Regions from separate parts of the Lysinibacillus sp. NPDC059133 genome, predicted to be linked through region 2. Evidence: riboswitches for the same ligand, from Rfam matches in the RefSeq annotation. Region 2 holds a riboswitch; the other holds the start of a gene.
The links. A riboswitch is a leader RNA that binds a small molecule or an ion and turns the genes downstream of it on or off. The one in region 2 is predicted to bind cyclic di-GMP.
Positions count from the first base shown of each region.

Region 1: it holds a riboswitch for cyclic di-GMP, as region 2 does, so the genes downstream of both, ACFXN8_RS15960 (methyl-accepting chemotaxis protein) here and ACFXN8_RS09840 (amidase) in region 2, are expected to answer to the same signal.

Region 1 is NZ_JBHZDH010000030.1:37,853-49,760, reverse strand. Features, by position in the region: gene ACFXN8_RS15970 (sodium:solute symporter family protein) at 1-149, opposite strand, end outside; gene ACFXN8_RS15965 (SDR family NAD(P)-dependent oxidoreductase) at 174-926, opposite strand; gene ACFXN8_RS15960 (methyl-accepting chemotaxis protein) at 926-2,668, opposite strand; cyclic di-GMP riboswitch class I at 2,777-2,862, opposite strand; gene ACFXN8_RS15955 (hypothetical protein) at 3,149-3,346, opposite strand; gene ACFXN8_RS15950 (YehS family protein) at 3,663-4,157, opposite strand; gene ACFXN8_RS15945 (alpha/beta-type small acid-soluble spore protein) at 4,364-4,561, shown strand; partial or broken gene ACFXN8_RS15940 (MFS transporter) at 4,620-4,914, opposite strand; gene ACFXN8_RS15935 (hypothetical protein) at 4,986-5,852, opposite strand; gene ACFXN8_RS15930 (MFS transporter) at 6,845-8,032, opposite strand; gene ACFXN8_RS15925 (NADPH-dependent F420 reductase) at 8,310-8,990, opposite strand; gene ACFXN8_RS15920 (ArsR/SmtB family transcription factor) at 9,199-9,501, opposite strand; gene ACFXN8_RS15915 (tRNA dihydrouridine synthase) at 9,820-10,794, opposite strand; gene ACFXN8_RS15910 (hypothetical protein) at 11,303-11,491, opposite strand; gene rlmD (23S rRNA (uracil(1939)-C(5))-methyltransferase RlmD) at 11,491-11,908, opposite strand, start outside.
Region 2 is NZ_JBHZDH010000014.1:8,740-20,647, reverse strand. Features, by position in the region: gene meaB (methylmalonyl Co-A mutase-associated GTPase MeaB) at 1-742, shown strand, start outside; gene ACFXN8_RS09890 (BrxA/BrxB family bacilliredoxin) at 936-1,376, shown strand; gene ACFXN8_RS09885 (aromatic acid exporter family protein) at 1,603-2,580, shown strand; gene prli42 (stressosome-associated protein Prli42) at 2,601-2,696, opposite strand; gene mce (methylmalonyl-CoA epimerase) at 2,822-3,235, shown strand; gene ACFXN8_RS09870 (acyl-CoA carboxylase subunit beta) at 3,241-4,788, shown strand; gene ACFXN8_RS09865 (hypothetical protein) at 4,940-5,899, shown strand; gene ACFXN8_RS09860 (YheC/YheD family protein) at 6,129-6,893, opposite strand; gene ACFXN8_RS09855 (M20/M25/M40 family metallo-hydrolase) at 7,857-8,972, shown strand; gene ACFXN8_RS09850 (chemotaxis protein CheW) at 8,999-9,487, shown strand; gene ACFXN8_RS09845 (DUF6366 family protein) at 9,809-10,015, shown strand; cyclic di-GMP riboswitch class I at 10,224-10,314, shown strand; gene ACFXN8_RS09840 (amidase) at 10,358-11,245, shown strand.

The sequences.
Region 1 (11,908 bases), on a different contig from region 2:
GCCGCCACTAGACTTCCTGTTACAACAGATAAAGGCATACTCCAACCAGCAACAATTAAATCCTCCGCAGTATTTACTCGTTTATATCCTTTATATCCAATGTAATAAATAAAAATTAAGTATAAGCTAAAGATGATTATATTTAACATAGTAGTGCTCCTTAGTTTCCCACATTATCCGTTCATAACGACTCCACCATTAGGTGTTAATATTTGTCCCGTATAGAAATTCGCATTTTCTGAAGCTAAAAACAACACAGTCTTTGCGATTTCTTCTGGTTGAGCTAATCGTTTTAACGGGTATTTAGCAGACTCTTCCTCTACATAATTTTCGCCAAATTCCTTTAGGATGTCTGTAAAAGTTCCACTAGGAGCTACTGCGTTGACTAGTATCGTAGGCGCTAACTCTCGTGCCAAAGCCTTCGTAAATGCATTGATACCACCCTTTGCAGCAGAATAATGCGTAAATTCCTCACAACCTAAACTACCAATATCAGAAGAAATATTAATAATTTTTCCTTTGTTTCGTTCTTTCATTCTTTTTGCTGCTTCTCGGCAATTGTAGAAGCAACCGTATAAATGAACTTTAATCATTTTATCCCATTGCTCATCTGTTAAATCCGTTATGCTTGAAGCCTGTGCAAATCCAGCGTTATTGACAAGAATATCAATAGCGCCTAACTGTTTGTCCATAGATTGATACATAGCTTGAACTTGCTGAGAATCCGATACATCTGCATTAAATTTCATAGCCTGTACACCAAACTTTTCCGCTTGTGTACGAACCTCTTCTGCCTCGTGATCATCACCAATATAATTGATACATACATTGGCTCCTAGCTCAGCAAAGCCTAAAGCAATGGCTTTGCCGATTCCTTTACTGGAACCTGTAATTAGTACATTTTTCCCTTTAAAATTAATTTCCATTATTGATCATTCTCCAATTTGAATTTTGTTACAAGTACCTGCAATTCTTCTGCTGTTTTTCCTAATGAAGAAGATGCCTCTTTCACCTCTTGCATGGTCGTCAATTGCTCTTGCGTTGCGTTTGACACATTCGACGAGAATTCAGATGACTGCTCCGCAGAATGCTTAATATTATTGACAGAAGCTGCGACTTCCTCCGAAGAAGCGGAAATTTGTTGAGACGCAGCCGAAATTTCGCGAATCTGACTTGCAACTTCTTCTGATGACGTGAGAATTTCTTTAAAGATTTCCCCTACTTCATTTGTAAATGCCATACCTGCCTTTACATCTTCTTTTCCTTTTTCCATAACAGTAATAGAAGCGTTTGAATCAGCTTGAATTGTACTAATTAAATTGTATATTTCCGTTGCAGATTGTGATGATTGCTCCGCTAATCGTCTAACCTCGTCAGCGACAACCGCGAAGCCTTTCCCATGCTCTCCTGCCCTAGCAGCTTCGATTGCCGCATTCAATGCTAGTAGGTTTGTTTGATCTGCTATTGCTGTAATAAGACTTACAATATCGCTAATTTTTTTCGTATTGATATGTAAACCATTTATTGTTGTCCCTATTTGTTCAACAGAATCATTGATCAACTCCATTTGTGCAATGACTTGGAGAACAACATGATTTCCACGTTCTGAAGCTTGAGAAGAGGAAATAGATGATTCAGCAGCTGTATTAGCCGAATCAGCAATTTGCTGGATGCCTGTCGCTGTTTCCTCCATAGCAGCAGCTGTTTCCTCAGTCATAACCATTGAGACCTCAGCGTTTTGCGTGATTTGTCCCATGTCTTGAGCAATATTTGTTGCGCTGTTATATGTCTCTGCTGCATTCACAGTTAGCTGATTAGCAGAAGAAGAAACGTTATCAGATGTACTTCTAATATTTAAAATGATATGTTGTAGATTCGAAACCATCGTATTAATCGATTCAGATAAATTTCCGATTTCGTCCTTCGTTATTTCTAAATCTACATTTACTAATTCCCCATTTGCTACTTGATTTGCAGCATTTACTACTTTCTTAAGCGGTTTTAATAGACGATCAATAATTATGTAAAGTAAAACTAATAAAATTAAAATTCCGATCACAGCTAGAACAATTTGTTTTATGACACTTGTTTTAATGATGGTATTTATATAATCCGCAGAATAATCAATACCTAATAATGCAATGAGCTTGCCATTGTCATCTTTAATAGGGCTAAATACAGTTCGCCATGAACCATAAGGATCTTGGAAAATATCAGTTACCTCAGTGCTATTATTTTTAATGGCCAATTTAGCTGTTTTTACATGTTCATCTGCTAAATCAGTAAAGATTTCACCCGCTTCATATACTTCGTTCAAATTAGAGGTATAGCCTATTGGGGTAACGCCATCTGCATCCTTCACATCCCAAATATAGCTCCAACTCATAATTCCTTGTTCTTCTTGAATCTTATCGAGTTGCTTTTGAATTTTCTTAAAGTCAGCATTCGTTTCTCCCTTTTCAGACAATAAATCTTTAATATCATCACTATCAAGATTCATAGCTGTCAATAAACCAACACTTTTCAACTCTTGTTCTAAATCAACAGACATTCGATTGTTTAATTCTCTAATACTTTGCGTAGTAATAATAGCAATTAAAAGTAAAACAATTATAGAAACCGTTAGTAAAAGCTTGTTTTTTAATGAAACATTTTTTAACAACTTCATGATTATTATTTCCCCCTTTTATTATGTTTTTGACAAAAAAATAACCTATTTCAAATGAAATAGGCATCAAAGAATATAACTAGCAATAGATGTACTTAACTAGTACTCCTTCGCAGCTCAGCCATCATAGTATTTAATACCTTAGACCCGTAGCTTTGCGTCTCTGCCTTTCGGCAAATTTGCCTATCTTTTTCCTCCTCAAATTAACACAATGGGTAAAAGTAGTCAATGTCACTAGTTAAAAATACACACATTTTCACTATTTTACTATAAGTATGAAATGAATAATATTACATAATTTTCTCGGTGCATCCACAATTCTCTTCAGAGCAAATCAATTATGCCTCGACATAATTGCGTCACAGGACGTGGCTGACTTCTGCTGAAAAAAGTTAAAAGCAGCTACAACGTAATATTGTAGCTGCTACTATAATTTAAAATAATCAATTACCCCTAAATGATTATTCCTATTAAAAATACTTATCCGTTTAGTGTCATGACTAAAACTGCCGGTATAAATGATACAGCAAACATACTCACATACCACATCGATGTACGGCGTAATGAAAAACGAACTTGTTTCTTTTCTGCATAAAAAATGTCTATCATAATTGCAGCAACAACAAGTGGGATAGTAACACATGCGATAGCAACTAATAAAATTTTTAAACTAAACATAAAAGCACCCCTCTGTTCGTGAACATTTATTTTCCATCTTTGTGACAACTTTATGTCAATCTCAGTGTACACAATTCCGTCACAAATTGTCAACTACATTCAACTAAGAAAAATGTGCTTTTTACAGAAAATTTTAACCTCATTATAGATATTTACGTAAAAACCATCATAAACAAAGCAGCTACAAAATTGCAGCTACTTTGTTTATGATTAATTTATTGGCTATTTACTAAAATCCCCACTTGACTAACGTTAATACAGCGCTTCAGGCTTCACGCCTCTTTTTAATCAAGAATATGTTTAGTATCGAGCCGTTTTATTCTCTATATTTATATGTTAGCCCTCTTAAAAAATTCCTCACAAAGCGATCGCCACATTCTTTATAGTTACGATGACTTGGATTTCTTAAAATGGCACCTAATTCACCTTTCGAAACGTTAACGCCACCATCATATAAAATATCAAGCATCTCTTCACTCGTTAAGGCTAACGCTATCTTCACTTTCTTTAATAGCATATTATTAGGGCTTTCTTTTCCTGAAACAGGTGGTGGTCCTTCTGGCTGACCAGACTTAGACTTTTGCGGACCTCGTTTAAATGTAATAAATCCATTTAAAAAAGCCTCTACCATTTTATTATTACATTTGATGTATTCTTCTGGTGCTTCTTCCTCATCATTAACTTTAATAAGCATGTTCAATACTTCTTCCTTCGTAAAGTCCATGCCTCCTAGCTTAAAAATTTCAACCATATCTTTATTTTTGATATCTAATGCATATCTTAAACGAATTAAAATATCATTGTTCGTCATTTAAAAAACCTCCATTTTAACTGTAAAGCGCTTCTAACAATCGTATCTTCAAGATTGAAGCATTACTTTATTATAGCAGAGACATTCACAATTTTAGCTAGCTTTCCAAAAGTTACTTTACTATAGTATTTAGAATGCGCATTTTACTTTTTTACATGTATGATTAGCCAACTCTCGACCATTCTAATCACAAGGAGGTGAGAAAAATGGCTAATCGTAGTTCAAATAAGCTTCTAGTTCCTGGTGTACATGAAGCTGTTGATCAATTGAAATATGAAATCGCACAAGAATTTAATGTACAATTAGGGCCAGAAGCCTCTTCTCGTGCAAACGGTTCAGTCGGAGGAGAAATTACAAAACGCCTCGTAGAAATGGCTGAAAAACGTTCAAAAGGTTTATTATAATAATAAATTTCAAAAAGAACGAATCCCTTTTTTAATTGGAATTCGTTCTTTATGTTTTTTATTTAATATTAACTGGTTGTAAAGCCTCGCTTGTCCCTTTTTTTAGAGTCAACATTACGGTAAAGGAAATGCAATATAAGGCTGCTAAGTAAATCATAACGACCTTCATATCATAACTTTGAAGAATATAACCTACAAAGATCGGCGAAAATCCTCCAATTGCTCTACCGAAGTTAAAAATCGTATTGGTAGCCGTACTTAGAATTTGCACCGGAATAGAAGCTACTAATTAATGCGAAAATGCCATTAGAGAAAAAGCCAACAATCGCGACACTTCCTGTGGCATAGGAATGGTACTACATACTTTATAATTCTGAACTTCGATATTTTGAAGAAGTTTACTAAATATAATTTATTGTAACCGCTAAGATAATGTTAAAATTTTTTTATAACTCATATTATTTATCAATATTCTTTTAGGGTTGGTAACAGATACATTTACCCCTGTATTCCTTTTTTTCTTCTTTGTTATTTCTCCATAAGCTATTGCTATTACATCTTTTTCTTTATTTTTAACAAGTTCTTTAATATTCTCAATAAACCTTTCAAACTCATTTATCCCATTTGCATATTCATTTGAATAAAATGCTTCTGAAAACAATATATTTACAGAAGTATTTTCTGTTTTAAAATTTAAATAAGCATACCTTGTTCCATCTTTATTTACACCATTTTCGACACTATGTAGTTTTCCATATACAGATAGACGTGAACCTAAATCATCTTGAGTTACAAAATTGGCATCTTTATGTCTTATGTTAGAGCTATTGTAATTTTTTTCTCCTTCATCTAAATCTATAAATGTATCTACATTATTTTCACCTCTTTGTTCAACTTTTCTACTTCCTTGTTGAGGTGAAGGTAACTCGTTACCTTCATAGCTTTTATTTATTTTATAATATTGATTCTTCAGCCGATTAAATATCGTTTCATCATCTAATTCGATATTTTTATAATATGCATTTAATTTTTCCCTTCCCTTACTTCCTTTATATTCTACGTAATATGGGCAACCTTTATCATGAAGTTTCCCCTCTTTATTCCAAGTACTGAAAAATTTAATATTATTTTTTCTTTGTGTGAATTTTATTTTAGCTTTACACCCATTAATACATGTTAAATGGTTTTTGTATTTAGAATCATAATCTTCCCTATCTAGATCTTTACAATAAATATTGCGTTCTTTTTCTCCTTTTAATTTAGCTGTAGCAAACATAATTTTTTTAGACATAAAATGACCACCTATTCTTAACTCTAAAATTTTTAATAATTATTTCTAGCTTGCTAAATAGTAACTTATTTTTTAAAAATACCATTATCGTTTTGTTTATCTAAATGAATCAGTGGATAAAGCCATATGAGTTCAATATCCTCATAAGTACTGACAATATGTACTTCTTTTTCTTGTGGCATTGCATTACTTACCCCCTCTCAATTAGTCTGTTCTTTTAATAACCTGGTTTTGGTATTTCTACTTCCTCTTACCGACATTTGCTGAAAGAAGTTAAATAGTACCGATTCATTACGATTCATTTTGTTATTATTTTTTTGTAATATTCCACTATTAGTTAGATATGTGTCAATATACCCATTAATCAGTTTCCATTTGTAAATATGCTAATAAATCATAAATAAAAAGTCAATATCCATAAGAACAATTATTTAGAATAGACAAAAAATAATACCGAGGATCGAGAAAACTTGAATTTTAGTAGTTAGATATGCTGAGAGAGGGATAAAGTACAACTTTTATCATTGTTTTCCCTACTATTTTTGCTTTCGTTGAATTTTGTGGTGGGAGTCATACAATTTGAAAGGATATAAATCTTTATTGTGTTGTTAATTCTTCGTAAGCGTCCAACAAACAATATTCTTTTAAAAACTGTATCGAGGGATGCGACTTCAACGTTTGCTGAAAATGAAATCACTTTTATAAAGTTAGAAATCTTTAAAAAATCCGAGAATCCTTTAAGACTCTCGGATAATTGTTTTTTATTTCAACTTAAGCCAAGTTACTGCTTCATTAGTATGTAAAATGATAACATACAAGATGTTTTACCTCCAAAAGTAATTCCCCTTTTAAAAGGTTTAACTGATAAGACCTTCTGATAGTAAGAATACAAAAGCTCAAGCTCTCCTTTGAAGTAATTATCTCCATTTCATAATCTATCGAATATATTCTTCATGGAAAATACTATTGAGAATCATTCATTTCTTGCTATTTCATAATGATTTAACTTGTGCCCCTTGCTTTTCTTCGCTCATCCTCGACTTCAATATAAACGCTATAATAATCGCAAGGATGACGCCAATCATGCCGAACCAAGTAATCGATGATACAGACACTTGATTGACAATGATGCCTCCTATACCGGCTCCAGCCGCCATTGACAATTGCATCATTGATTGGTTAAGACTTAACATAATGCCCGAAAAGTTCGGTTCAATCTGAACTAGATTAAATTGCTGCGTCGGACCAGTTGACCAAGCTGCAAATGACCATAAAATCAGTAAGCCTAAAATAAGTAACCACGAATCAGTGAAGGAAACTGCAATGGACAGGAAGATAAGAGCTACTACATGCAGGAACAACCCTCCCGTCAATGTCGGAAAAACGCCCCATTTATCCGTGCTAAATCCGCCAAATTTCGATCCGACTAAGCTAGCGATTCCGAACGCCAATAAAGCTACTCTCAACAGCTCCTCATTTAAACCAGCGACATTAAGTAGATAAGGTAAAATATAAGTATAGGCTACCGAGTATCCACCCAGCCAAAAAAAGGTAATAGCGAGCCCTAGCGTTACTTTTCTATTTTTCAAGAAGGCAAGCTGCTTGGACAAGGGAACGGGTTCATCCCCTTTTACTTTAGGTATTGCCGTGTAGAGAATAAACATCGCAAGTAATCCTGCTAGTGCCAGGAAACCAAATACAGACTTCCATCCGAATTCGACTGCTAAAATTCGTCCAAGAGGAACACCAATAATTAAGGAAGCTGTAAATCCCATAACTACGGTGGCAATGGCGCTTGCTTGTTTACCTGGGGCAGCAATTTTGGCTGCAATATCTAGGGCGGTTACAACAACCATTCCCGCGCCTAGAGCCATGATTACACGAGCTAAAACAAAAAGCTCATATCCAGGCAGGACAAAAGATAAACCATTGGCTAAAACGAAGATACCCATTGCTGAAACCAACAATTTTTGCCTTTCAACTTTTGCCGTCAACGCCATCAGCACAGGTGTGCAGATTGCATATACTAAAGAAAAAATCGTAACAAGTTGCCCGGCCGAAGTAACGGAGATGCCCAATGTATCCGAGATTTGATCTAAGATACCCGAAATAACATACTCGGATGTGCCGACTAAAAAACTGACGAGTGCCAATAAGTAAATTTTCCATGTACCTGTCATAAAGATTTGCTCCTCTTCTTCAATTTCGCATTAAAAAAATTTGATGTTATAAAAATTTCGATAAAATTACATATCCCAATATATCGATTTGATAACTAAAAAATAAAACTGAAATTGCTGTTTGAGCATTCAGTCGCTGACGTATAAGGTTCTTTCCCGTAGCCATGGACCGCTTGCAAGTGACCTTTACGGGTAGATTGATCTGCACACAGATACGTGCGACCATGCATGCATTTGAGCTTGAGGCGTTCAACAGCAAGTGAAACGCGTCGCTTAACTAGCCACGAATTCCGCGATGATAATGCCAATGTCCTTCGGGCATTAACGTAGCACGAGTAGTAGTAGACAGCATTTGTTCCAGCATACTTTTGTTTAACGGTACACAATAGACAGGCTTCCGTCGCTCGAAACGCCAGCCCTCTGCGAGTGGCCCAGCATCGACCACGTCATAACCTATCTGATCCAAGAGCCTAATTACTATCTCCTTAGCGTCTTTGTCGTCACCCGCGATTGGAAGGGCGCGGCGATCCGGAGCACCGGCAGGTCGTGCATCGGGCACCACCTCCTCCACTAAGATCGAGTTCAGCACTTTGACTATACGCGACTGTGGTAAGTGTTGTGCTAATAGCTCGGCTGTCGTCATTATTCCTCTCTCCAGCTCCGAAATGCGCCCAAAGTGTGGGAAATAATTTTGCGGGTTGAGCACAACCTTACCAAAGAGAGGCTCCACCGGGATGGCGTGATAAGCCTGAAGAGGGATGGCAGCGAAGACCACTTCGCCGAACGCTGCGGCTTCATCGATGCTACCGACGCTGCAACCAATCGCCTCGCCCAGATCAAGGATGCTCTCTGGTCCTCTTGAATTGCTCATCATGACTTGATGACCAGCCTTTGCGGCCAACCTTCCTACGGCCTGAGCCATGCGACCCGCACCAATAATTCCAATCTTCATTTTCACTAACTCCTTTCGTAATACACATATATTGATGTGTTATAGGATAAAATTGAATCTGTTACAGGAATCCAGCCTAGATTATAGTTCATAAATGAAATCTCAACTCCCTAGCCGATTTTAGAGAAAAATACAAAGCACAATTAAACATATCGCAATATGTAGATGTGATTTAGAAATAAAAACTGAATACGTTTCAGGTATTCAGTCTAAATTATAGTTCACATTTGAAAAAATCTGCAATCTCTTGTATTTTGTCTTCATCTCTTTTGTAATACGTAAATTTTCCTATCCGCTCCATTTTGATCAGACCTGCTCGTTGGAGGATGGACAAATACTGGGAAGCTGTTGACTGTGTCATATTCAGCCTCTCTTGGACTTGACAAACACAAACCCCGATTTTTCTCATATCAATCCCTTCATGGGGCGCAAAATATTTTTCAGGCTCTTTGAACCATTGTAAAATTTGTAACCTCGACTCGTTGGATAACGCCTTAAACACTTCAATTGGATCCATAAACCAAATTATATCGATAATTCTCGATATGTCAATTGAAACATCATCTAGTACTTGATGCTTTACAAATAGATAGCCCCTATGATGGGAAACCATTTATGTTCGTTAGTAGTTTTTTGTTAGTTATAACAAAGTCTCATCAGCTACAAAAAGCTAATCTCATGGTATTAACTACAAATAAATCAGCCTTATCTCTATACGCATCTGTTAGCTTTTATACGGATAAAGAAGAGATAAGGTACTTTACAAAACTGAATTAGGCAACAAAAAAGAGGAGTTCTTTGCCCCTCTTTGCTATTTCCGCCAATACATTCTGATTTAATTGTCCCCGTCCCATTCTTTTCCAAAGTTATCAAGTAATGCACGCACTTCATCTGTTGATTTCGTGTTCATCAATTGATTTCTTAATTCACCCGCTCCACGGAATCCTTTGACATAAATTTTGAAAAAGCGATGAAGCCCTGTGATGGAACGTGGTAGTGCTTCCGCATATTGATCTTGAAGATCAAGCTGCAGTCTTAAAAGATCAAGGTATTCTTTACTGCTATGCTCTTTTGGCTCTTTTTCAAAAGCAAAAGGATTTTTAAAAATACCTCGCCCGATCATAACACCATCAATGCCATATTGTTCAGCAAGCTGTAGCCCCGTTTGGCGGTCAGGAATGTCTCCATTGATTGTTAGTAACGTATTTGGTGCGATACGGTCACGTAATTTTTTAATTTCCGGAATTAGCTCCCAATGCGCATCTACTTGGCTCATTTCCTTTCTTGTACGTAAATGAATAGAAAGGTTCGCAATATCCTGTTGTAAAATATGCGTTAGCCACTCTACCCACTCATTTACATCATTATAGCCAAGTCGTGTTTTCACGCTAACAGGCAGTCCGCCCGCTTTTGCTGCTTGAATAAGCTCAGCTGCAACGTCTGGACGTAGAATAAGGCCGCTACCTTTCCCTCTCGATGCCACATTCGGGACAGGGCAGCCCATATTAATATCGATGCCTTTAAATCCTAGCTCTGCCAGACCAATACTCATTTGACGGAAATATTCAGGATTATCCCCCCAAATATGTGCCACCATCGGCTGTTCATCTTCTGTAAAAATCAAACGGCCACGCACACTTTTCATGCCCTCTGGATGACAATAGCTATCCGAGTTTGTAAACTCTGTGAAAAATACGTCCGGTCGACCAGCTTCACTTACTACGTGACGAAAAACAACATCTGTCACATCTTCCATTGGTGCAAGTACAAAAAATGGTCGTGGTAAGTCACGCCAAAAATTATCTATCATGTCAAACTCAAATCCTCTCACTATCGATACATCTTCAAACTCTTGGTCAAACAATATAAAGCCAAATGTTCCGCTTCTTTTACACTTATATCATGCTCGAACTGATTATCAAACACAAATACATTTATAATTTGTGAAAATCGACAATGTTTATTTTAACGAAAATCGGTCCTGAATGGTATGTTTATAAACAAAAAGCAAATGGTATAGATTTTTGAACTGAACCCCAAATAGTGGACACTTTATTCCAAAAACATAAAAAAGCAATCCGAGATAACGGTTAATTTATCATAAAGTAATCGAATTATAACCCCTTTGAATCAAACCCACGTTCTTGAACTGCCTATTATAATGTTCTGATACCAATTATGAGGTGTATAATTTTTAATTTTCATCTATATCAAAAGTAACCTCTTCTATTCAAGCATATGATTCAACTAAAAACCCTTCCATGCTTACACAAAAAGGATGGAATATTCACTCCATCCTTTCAGAGTTCTATCATTTACTAATCAATCACCCGAGCAACATCCCTACCACAAGTCTTGCATTTCCCCTTCAATACAGGGGCATATTCTCCCTCTTGTATCGTGTACTTCACAATTGCTGTTACACCACAATTGCCACAAAATACGTTTTTTACGAGCATTTCTCTGATATCTTTCGGGATAGAGAGCCATTTTTTTGCTGCGTCCATTATGATCGCTCCTTTAGAGTTAGTTCCGTAACAACCTCCACATGCGTCGAATGCGGGAACATATCTACAGGTTGAATCTCCTGTGTTTGATAGCCCCCATCCTCCAAAATTCGAAGGTCACGTGCTAGTGTAGCTGGATTACAAGACACATAAACAACACGCTTTGGACGTTGCTCTAAAATCGTCTTTAGAAGCGCCTCATCGCAGCCTTTGCGTGGTGGGTCAACTACTAAAACATCCGCTTCTTTGCCTTCCTTATACCAACGTGGAATAACTTCCTCTGCTGGACCTGCCTCAAAATACGTATTAGTGAAACCATTTAATTCTGCATTGCGTTTTGCATCTTCAATCGCTTGCGGTACAATTTCAACACCCATAACAGCCTTTGCTTGTTGTGCAAGGAATAATGAAATTGTG
Region 2 (11,908 bases):
AAAAGTGGCAGTCCTTGCGATTGATCCAAGCTCTTCTTTATCGGGAGGAAGTATTTTAGGCGATAAAACTCGAATGGAGGAGCTCGTGAGAAAGCCTAATGCATTCGTTCGTCCCTCTCCATCAGCTGGTACCCTAGGGGGTGTTCATAAAAAGACACGTGAAACGATGCTTGTTTGTGAAGCGGCTGGCTATGATGTCATTTTAATAGAAACAGTTGGTGTTGGACAAAGTGAAACGTATGTCCGTGGTATGGTTGATTTCTTCTTGCTGTTAGTTTTAACAGGTGCCGGAGACGAGCTACAAGGCATGAAGAAGGGCATTATGGAGCTAGCGGATGCCATCGTTGTGCATAAGGCTGATGGTGATAATGTTCGTCTGGCTAAAAAGACGGTATCCGAGTACAAGCAAATTTTACATTTCTTACAGCCTGCAACTCCAGGTTGGATGTCCACAGCAATGCCGGTAAGCTCGTGGGAAAAACGTGGTTTCGACAAAGTCTGGAATACAATAGGGGAGTTCAGACAAATCGTTGAGGCCAATAATTACTGGTCAATCAGACGTCAAAATCAGACAAGAGATTGGTTCCAATCGATGATTACCGACCAGTTAATCGATATGTTTTATGGTAATCCAGAACGTAAAGCACAGGTGCAACTTTTAGAACGTCAAATTTTAAATGGACAGTTGACAGTTACACAAGGTGTAGATCGTTTATTTAGCGATGAACCATCGCAGAAATAATATCATCTAATATGTGAGCAAGTAGGTGCACAAATTCGTCACTAACTGCTATGATAGGAGATGTATGAGCGTCGAATATCTAAAGCTAGTAAGCTTACCTTCTTTCAGCTGAAAGAAGGTAAAGCCTTCGGACGCAATTATGCCGAAGCATAATTGATGATGATGACGCGAACTTGAAAGGAGCTATCGCTATATGAATATGGATTACGATTTATTTATGCAAGAAATTTTAAAAACAGCACGTGCAGAAATTGAGGCTGCTGGTTATGAGCAGCTTCGCACACCAGAAGCTGTTGAAGAGGCGTTTGCTCGTCCAGGTACAACATTAGTCATGGTAAACTCAGTATGCGGCTGTGCAGGAGGTATCGCACGTCCATCAGCGGCACAATGCGTACATTACGATAAACGTCCAGACCATCTTGTAACGGTGTTTGCTGGTCAAGACAAAGAAGCAACTGCAGCTGCTCGCTATCTCTTCGGTGAAGATCATTTACCATCTTCCCCATCATTTGTGTTATTAAAAGATGGACAAGTAGTAGCAGAAGTTGGACGCTATGAAATTGAAGGTCATGACCCAATGTCAGTAGTAACAAACCTACAAGCAAACTTTGAGGAATACTGCGACGAACTTTAATTTATTCAATTAAAGAAAAGCTATTCATTTAGCAGAAAACTCCGCAGGCTATAAAATGTCTGCGGAGTCTTACTACTAAAAAATTCTCCAAATTAGCATCGCTTTCTCCACTGATTTCAGTAGAATTGCATTTAGAATTTTCGTAATATTGGCTAAACGATTAGCTTATAGTTTTCTTTGAATTGAATAAAATAAGTAGAGTACTAAAAGATAGGAGGCAGTCGACTTGAAGAAGTTTTCAATCGGCTATCGTACATTAAAAACGGCATTTGGCGCAGCAATCGCTATTGCCATTGCCCAATACTTTCAATTAGCTTCTTATGCATCTGCTGGTATTCTAACAATATTATGTGTCCAGCCAACGAAGAAAAAATCTCTTCATGCTGCTTATACACGATTTGTCGCAAGTATTATCGCAATGTTTTATGCATTTTTGAGCTTTGAGCTATTTTCCTATCATCCGCTTACATTAGCAGGTATGCTGATCATTTTTATACCAACAATTGTGTCATTAAAGGTAGCAGATGGCTTTGTCTCTAGTGCCGTTATTATCATGCATATTTATGCTGCTAAAAGCTTTTCATTGGCACTTGTTTATAATGAATTCGCATTAATGGCAATTGGTTATGGTACGGGAATAGCTATAAATATGTATATGCCAGACATTCAAAAGGAATTAAATTACTACCGAGTTAAAATTGAGGAACTTTACAGTAAGATATTTTTAGAAATTGCCAACTATTTAAGAGAAGGCGATACTTTGTGGGATGGGCAGGAAATTATTGAAGCGATTAAAGCATTAAATAGTGCAAAATCCCTAGCGTTTAAAGATGTTGAAAATCATTTTACGAGACGAGAAAATGACTACTACGTGTATTTTGATATGCGTGAACAGCAGCTAGAAATTATTGATAGGGTTTTGCCAAAAATAACGGCGCTTCCTGTTATAGTACAAGAGGCTGTGATCGTTGCTGACTTTTTACAAGACCTCGGTGAACATGTTCATTCAGGAAATACGGCTAGTCATTTTAGAGAGAAATTAGAGCAGGTAAAGATAGATTTCGCCCAGTTACCTTTACCGAAAAATCATGAGCAATTTTTAGCACAAGCGGCACTTTATCAATTTATTGAGGAAATGGATCGATATTTAGAAATTAAGCAGTCTTTTAAGGGGTTAAAGGTAAAGAAAAAGCGCCCGCAGTAATGCGGACGCCTAGCTTTTCATTACACTATCATCGATAAACCAAATGCTAGAGTTGAAATTACCATGATTGCGACCATCGTATAAACTACGATTTTTTGAAATTTTTTATTACTCATATGCTCGTTCGCTCCTTCTTTTCTTATAAATAGTTTATCAAATCTGAAAAATTTCTCAAGTAGTAGAGTTTTGACGAAAAAGTCTGTAAAATAGATTATGTACCATAACAGAAGGAGATGTCACCATGGAGAAAGTAGATCATATTGGGATTGCAGTCCGCGATCTAGATGAACGCATTACATATTATACAGAAACTTTAGGCTTAAAGCTGCTAAAAGTGGAAGAAGTAGAATCTCAACAGGTTCGTGTTGCATTCATAGATGCGGGTAATGTGAAAATTGAGTTATTAGAACCGATGAGTGAAAAAAGTACTATTCACGGATATATCGAAAAACGTGGGGAAGGTATTCACCATGTAGCTTTCGGTGTAACAGGAATTCGTGAGCGTATGGCTGAACTTCGTGAAAAAGGCGTACGTCTTTTATCCGAAGAGCCAGGACCAGGTGCTGGTGGTGCAGAGGTTGCTTTCATGCACCCGAAATCATCTTTCGGTGTGTTATATGAATTATGCGATAAAAGTGGAAAAGGGGATAAGTGATCAGTATGGATATGTTCGACAAAATTAATGACTTGTATGACCGTAAGACAGTAATTGAACTTGGTGGCGGCTATGAGCGCATCGAGAAGCAGCATGATAAAGGCAAATTAACTGCTCGTGAGCGTATTGAATTATTAGTAGACGAAGGTACATTTTTCGAGATCAACCCATTCATTACACACCGTACAGTGGACTTCGGCATGGACAAGATGGAAGGCCCTGGTGATGGCGTAGTTACAGGTTTCGGTAAAATCAACGGACGTCCGGTATACTTATTCTCTCAAGATTTCACAGTATTTGGTGGAGCACTTGGTGAAATGCACGCAAAAAAAATGGCAACAGTAATGGATCTGGCTGCAAAAAATGGTACACCATTTATCGGTATTAATGATTCGGGTGGTGCTCGTATTCAAGAGGGTGTACTTTCACTTGATGGTTATGGTCATATTTTCTATCGTAATGCAATCTACTCTGGGGTAATTCCGCAAATCTCAGTGATCATGGGACCATGTGCTGGTGGGGCGGTATATTCTCCAGCAATTACAGACTTCATTCTAATGGTTGATAAAACATCTCAAATGTTTATTACAGGACCTAAAGTTATCGAAACGGTAACAGGTGAAAAAATCTCTGCTGAAGATTTAGGTGGTTCTAAAGTAAACAACGCTGTAAGTGGTAACGCACACTTCCGCGCACCATCTGAAGAAGCAGCGATTGATCAAATTAAGAAACTATTAAGCTACTTACCACAAAATAATAAAGAAAAAGCTCCGCGTCAGGCACGTCCAGAGGGTGATGACTATCGTCCAGAAATCGTGGATGCTGTACCAATCGAAACAACTCGTCCTTATGATGTGCGTAAAGTAGTCGAGCAAATCGTCGACGAAGGCTCATTTATGGAAGTTCATTCAGAATTTGCGAAAAACGTAGTAGTTGGTTTTGCGCGTATTGCTGGTGAATCAGTTGGTCTTGTATGTAACCAACCTAAAGTATTAGCTGGTGGGTTAGATATTGATTCTTCAGACAAGGCTGCTCGTTTCATTCGTACTTGTGATGCTTACAATATACCAATCATCACATTTGAAGACGTTTCTGGTTTCTTCCCAGGTGTTAAACAAGAGCATGGTGGTATCATCCGTCACGGAGCGAAAATACTTTATGCATACTCAGAAGCAACTGTACCAAAAATTACAGTAATTCTGCGTAAAGCATACGGCGGTGCGTACGTTGCGCTTAACTCTAAATCAATTGGGGCTGATTTAGTATTTGCTTGGCCAAACGCAGAAATTGCTGTTATGGGTGCGGCAGGTGCAGCTAATATTATCTTCGCGCGTGAAATTGCCAAATCAGAAGATCCAGAAGCAACACGTGCAGCGAAAATTGAAGAATATAAAGAAAAATTCGCAAACCCATACGTTGCGGCATCTCGCGGTATGGTAGACGATGTTATCGATCCACGTGATACGCGTATTAAGCTAATTCAAGGGCTAGATATGTTATCAAACAAACACGAAACACGTCCAGAGAAAAAGCACGGAAACATTCCTCTATAAAAATTGTACATGCCTAGTATCCTTTGGGATTACTAGGCTTTTCTTAGTGATTTTTACGAACTTTAGATAATAAAAGATCTATTAAAAATAACAGATAATTGAAACATATCCTGTTTTCATCCGTACATATATGTAAGAGGAGTTGAGATGAATGGAATGGAAACAATTACAAAAAGAGCAAGAAATGATTCATGCACAATTAAGAACTGCTAGTAGGTTAAGTGAACAAAAGGATTTAATTGAAAGGCAAATCGAGCGTGCACAACAGGAAATTTACAAACATTCTAAAGCACTCAATCAAATTCGTTTGAAACTCGATAAGTTAGAAGGTTTTTCTTTTATGAATACGATTCGTACGTGGACAGGGCAACAAGATGAGCTACGTGCAGAAAAAATTGATGAAGCAGCTATTCTTGAATTAAAAATAAATGAAGCAAAGAAGATGGAAGTTGATTTGACAGATGATTTACGGCAAATAAACACTAAACTTGCTCAAATTAACGAACAAGAGTTGCAAGAAATTTTAAAGCAATTAAATGCTAAAAAGAAAGGCTATTTACAAATACATGAGCCTGAACAGGCAAAAAGGCTTGAACAATTAGCGCATGAAGAAATGTTAACGAAACAACTTATTATAGAGATAGAGGAAGCAGAAGAAGCTGGTGAAGCAGCACTTACTAAGCTTGGACAAGCTGCAGAGTCCTTGCATTCTGCAAGTGGTTACTCAGCGTGGGATACGTTTTTTGGTGGGGGTCTCATTGCTACACATTTAAAGCATGATGCACTTGATGAGTCCGAAAATTATCTTCATAATGCTCAAATTGCATTACAGCGCTTCCAAAACGAACTACTGGATGTACAAGATATGTCAACGAAATCGTTAGCAGTTGAAACAGATGGATTTGTAAAATTTGCGGACTATTTCTTTGATGATATATTTTCAGCTTGGTCTGTCCATTCTAAAATATCTACCGCAAGAGAGCAGGTTTCTCGTGTACAAGATGATGTACATAATACGATCTTGCGTCTACAGGATAAACATAATAAGGCAGATGGCTATTTGCAATCTCTACATAAAGAAAAAGAAGCGATCTTTCAAAATGAGATGTAAAGTAACCTGTGAAAAGAATTTCCCTCTTTTCACAGGTTTTTTCTTCGTTGTAGCCTACCCAACCATAATCCATTTTTTCTTAAAGGTAAATTCCTAATCGTTCACAAGTAACGGATGCAATTAAGTTTCTTCTTTCCTAAAATTATAGTAGGGAAAGTAATTTTTTGATGTATGTCTATTGAATAGAAATATGCTGATGACTAAAATGAAAAATAACTACATTTCAATCTTAGCCTTCATTTTGCATTTTCCTAATCTCAACAATATTCTTCCAGATCGCCCTATCAACTTTGGCAAAACTACGTATGCTTGGCGTTGTATTTACTTCAAATAATATAGGTTTTCCTTCAAGATTTATTCCAAAATCAATGCCATATTCTCTACAAGGAAAGTGGGATGCTATTACTTCAGATGCTAAAATTGAATCTTCTTTTAGAGAGTCTATTGTTTGATCTTTCTTTGTATTATCCATCATCAAATAACCTGATAATAATTCTTCAATCGATATTGCTTGAGAACCCCGATTTGAATTGACAATCCCATGATCCTCAGTTGCAAGCCTTCCGTAAATTCCACCAATTATCCATTTTCCCTTTAGATTTTGAACATGAACACGAATGGATATTGAATCCCCATTAGGGGTTAGACTTTTGACCCCCTCCTGTATAATATAAATTCCGCTTAATCTACCGTGTTTCTCATATGGATGTAGAACTTGGTGGAAATCTTCAATTGCTGCCACACATTTACTTATTTCTTCACCTTGCATGGTAAATCCGTTAAAACAATAGTGTCCATCTTTTCTTTTGTAGACTTTATAAATTGCTCTTCCTTGTCCAGCGCTATTATGTTTCACATAAATATACTCATACTTATTTAATAAATAGATTAGGTTTTCTAGACTGTAAAGTGTTGATTCTGGAATGCAGTTAGTTGTTAAAGGATTTTGTTTTAAAAGTAAGAATTGTTCCCATTTTCCAAGTCCGTTTTTCAATAAACTCACCTCATTTAGTTAGATATTTTTATTTCTTTTGTATTAATAGTGTAGTCCTCCCCACTTATGGAGGTTACTGTATTGTATGTAAATAGATATATCTTGCATGGGTGGGTGAGACTTGGTAACGCGACTAATATCTCCTATTTTTCTGTTAGAGTCATAATAAATTTACTACACTAGAAAAGTAGCATTATGATTGTTCTCAATACATCCATTTTATTGATTTCAAAATCATTAGTTTCTAATATATTTGCCCCGCTAATCTTTACTTTTAGTCATATAGACAAAAAAAGAATGTGTGAAATTGCAGAAGCTTATCAGCTGGATTGGATTGAGTTTGTAAGTCCATCTGATCAACCGATTAAATTACAGGTAAAACCTCGTATTTTGATCAAACTTTGTTCAAAATCCGAGGCTTATTTTTATCCCAAAATTGAGGATTGTCAATTTTAATCAATCTTTTTTCAAAAGTTACAGAGGCTGGGCGAATCCTTGGGGGTCAGCAATAGAGGAACGAAGGCTAAAACCATCACATCCTGTGATAACGCCTTCGTACCAACATCGTGTTGGCCCGAGCCCATGGAGTGAGCCAATAGCGTAAAGGCATCACGTCCTATGATAACGCCTTCGTGACCAAACTCGTGTCGCTGTCGCTACGTTAACACTCCGCTTTCGCACAAAAAACATCTGTCGCTGTCGCTATGCTTTCGCGCAGATAAAATTTGTTGGTCCGGCGCCCCCAGGAAAGCGCCCAGTCGGAACGGAAATCAACCCACGTTTTGCCGAAGAGCTATTTATCTAAACGAAGCATCAGTATAATTACGCTAAGAAATAATTGCTATTCCTTCATAAAATAGCATAGTTCATGTTAGCGAATTATTTCAACTCTTTAAACGTTGTGCTAAAATAAAACGTATACTATAACGTGGAAAACCACGTAAACTAAGGGAGTCCTACAACATGACAAGTCGTTTAGTAGAAGAGTTTTTTGAGCTCGTACAAATCGATTCAGAAACAAAACACGAAGAAGTGATTGCGCCGATTTTAATCGACAAATTAACAGCGCTTGGTTTTACAGTAGAACAAGATGATGCACATACTCGAAACGGGCATGGAGCAGGTAATATACTTGCTACACTAAAGGGTTCATTAGATATCGAACCAATTTATTTTACTTCTCACATGGATACAGTTGTCCCAGGTAAAGGGATTAAACCATCTCTACGTGAAGATGGTTATATCGTTTCAGATGGTACAACTATTTTAGGTGCTGATGACAAAGCTGGTCTTGCTACATTGTTTGAAATGGCTAAACGCTTAAAAGAGCAAAACATTGAACATGGTGATATTGAATTTATTATTACAGCTGGCGAGGAAAGTGGACTCGTTGGCGCTAAAGAGTTAGATCCATCTAAAATTAAAGCAAAGTATGGCTTTGCAGTAGACAGTGATGGAAAAGTTGGAGGAATTGTCACAGCAGCTCCATTCCAAGCGAAGATTTCCGTTAAAATAATTGGGAAAACAGCGCATGCTGGTGTTGCTCCAGAAAAAGGAATTTCTGCGATTACAGTTGCTTCCAAATGTATCGCAAAAATGAAGCTAGGTCGATTAGATGAAGAAACAACAGCAAATATTGGTCGCTTTGAGGGTGGTCAGGCAACAAACATTGTGTGTGATGAAGTAACGATTCTTGCAGAAGCTCGTTCAATCGACAAAGCGAAGCTAGATGAACAGACTAAGCATATGCAGGAGACGTTTGAGCAAGTCGCTGCTTCGTTAGGTGCAAAGGCTGAAGTTGAAGTGAAGCTAATGTATCCTGGATTCCGTGTAACAGAATCAGATAAAGTTGTTCAAGTGGCAATGGCAGCTGTACACAACATCGATCGTACACCAAAGCTTGGTATCTCAGGCGGAGGTTCCGATGCTAATGTTATTGCGGGCTTTGGCATCCCTACAGTAAATCTTTCTGTTGGGTACGAGGACATTCATACAACAAATGAAAAAATCCCAGTAGAAGAATTAGAGAAATTAGCAGATTTACTTGTTGAAATCGTCAAAGAGTCTGCGAAAAAATAACAACAAAAATCGAAGGATGTGAAAGCATGGAAAGTGTAAAGGCAGTAGTTTTTGCTTGTGGTACAGAGGAATATGCAGTGCCTGTGGAACAGGCGATTTCGATTGAAAAGTTAGAGCAAGTAACACCGATTCCTCACTTACCTAATTATCTTCTGGGTTTCACAAGAATTCGTGGCGAGCTCGTGCCTGTACTTGATTTTGAGCGTATTCTTTATAATCGTTCCTCTAATGCTGCAACAGCACGGATTATTGTGTTAAACACGGATGTTGTAAATTATGGATTACTTGTAACAGAAGCTCGTGAAATTCTTGATTTTGATGAGACGGTTTTAAAGCAGATGGGACTTGTCAATTATTCAAAAACTCGCTACTTTACAGCTGTGGCAAATCTTGAAAATCGTATGATCACATACGTGGACCCGAAAATACTTGTGAATTCATTAGAAGGTATACGTGAAATAATTAATTATTTGCACAAAATGCTTGAAAATGAAAAAGAAAACGTAGAGGCTTGAGTTTTTTATAATTAAGAATTAATTCAATACAATAATTTACACATCATAGTTGATGTTTTAGGCAGAATTACAAATTTGTGATTCTGTCTTTCTTTTTCCAAGTAGTAAAAGGATAATGAATACTCGATGTTGAATTTTAAGCCTATAACCACAATGTGTGGTTGATTTCCGTTCCGGCTAGGTGTTTTCCTAGGGCGTCCGATGAGCCGCTTCGACTCCGGACGCAATTATGCCAAGGCATAATTGATTTAAGCATAATTATGAATATATCTATCTATAGTATAAATAAGTAAATAAATATTTTAGGGAGGTATTTGTCACATGGATTCAAAGAAAAAGGAAACACCAGAAGAAAAAAGGGAGCGTTTAAGACAAAGTGAATTAAAAAACAATCCTACGGGTTCTCTAAATGATGGAGTAAATAGAGGAAACAGTGGGAATTTAAATGGTATGGGCTGGAAAGAGACGCTAGTATTAATTTTAGTGTTATTTATAGGATACATTACATACAAATTAATCTTCAGTTAAAGGAATTTTGACTTCCAATTTTTTGCATTTTATATTCCTAATTGCTACACCAATAGCTTCACCTAGATAATTACTTCTACGTTTTTATTCTGATATAGTAAAAATAACCTGTGTTCCTATTATTTTATTTGAAAAATTGTTAACAAAATTATGCGTTTTACCTACAGACATCTCCATTCTAACGTCGTATTATGTAAGGTAAGAAAACTACTGTAAAAGGCAAACTTCACCGAAAGGGAAGGACGCAAAGCCGTGAGTCTAAACACTATTTTTTAGTGCATGATCGTCAGGTTGCCAGGTTCGTTCTATGAGCCTCGGCAAATAGAATGGAGATGTGATTATATGGTAAGTCGTTCACTATCAAAAGCAATTATTGTTTTTATAGTAACAATTGTTAGTACGCTAGGATTATCAATGGGAAAGGTAGACGCAAAGGCCATGCAAGAAAAGGCAACTTGGTTATGGGATACGGCAAAGATTGTCGAAGATGAATCAGGGGTACTCTCATTTTTAGAAAACAAACAAGTTAATAAATTATATTTACAAATTAATAGTGATATAGCAAGTAACTATTACAAAAGTTTTATCAATAAAGCTACATCAAAAGGTATAAAAGTATATGCGTTGGATGGTTCTGCAAGCTGGGTATCAGCAGAAGGTTATAAAATGCAGGATCAGCTGTTTGATTGGTTACATACATATAATGATAATGCAGCAGCAACAGAGCGATTTTCTGGAGTTCATCTCGATGTAGAGCCTTACTTAAATAGTGGTTGGAGCTCGAACCAAGTAAAAACGATTGAATTCTATCAAGCGCTCCTTACTAGAGCGAAAGGGGATACTGATCAATTACAATTGCCTTTGGAAGTTGATATGCCATTTTGGTTTGACGAAGTTTCATACAATAACCAATTTGGTCAAGGTTTATTAGCTGACTGGGTCATTGACCAAGTGGAAAGTGTTTCAATAATGGCATATCGTGATACTGCTAAAGACATTATTAAAATAGTAGAACATGAAATAAACTATGCAAAAAAAGTAAATAAATCAATTGTTATTGGTGTAGAAACAGGAGCCTCTGATGAAGGGGAAAATATTACCTTCTTTGATGATGGAGAAGCCTATATGAATAAACAGTTAGCACAAGTTCATAAACAGTATGCCAATAAAACAAGCTATAATGGTTTTGCCATTCATCATGTTGATAGTTGGATGAATATGAAGCCGTAACAAAAATCCTCTCCAGTTAGTCGAATATAGGGTAAAAAGTATAATAAAATAAAACAGTATCTTATATTTAGAGAATTTAAGTTTGATTATATATAATCAAACTTTATAATCAAACTTTTATTTGCATATAAAAATACATCCATTAAATCTTTATTGAGATAATGGATGTATTTTTAATTTTAGTCTTCACTTTACTTAAGGCTGTTTTCGTAAAGATTGTTGCTCTTCAACTAACGGAGCAGTTTAGTTGAAGAAGGATTTATTATGGTACATCAAGAAAATCCTGTTTATATCACTTCTTAAATTAAGAGAAAGATTACTACAGCAGGAATAATTTAATAATAATTGTCACACGAGGAGACCCTTGGACACTATTTGATCCAACGGATAAAGTAAATGAGATTTTCTGGCCAACAGGTTATACTCAACAAACCACTCCACAACGATTTACTTATGCAACCTCAAACGGTAACTTGACTGCTTCATTAAAAAAAGCTGGTATTAATGCTTAAGTAGATGAGGCTGTCTCATAAGTCCCTTTTGAAGTAAATTCACATAAAATTGAAAAGACAGAAACGTTGTTAAATCAATGTTTCTGTCTTTTTCTTTTTATTTATTTTTGGCTAAAATACCCCTTTTGGGACAGTCCCATCTTAAATTTAA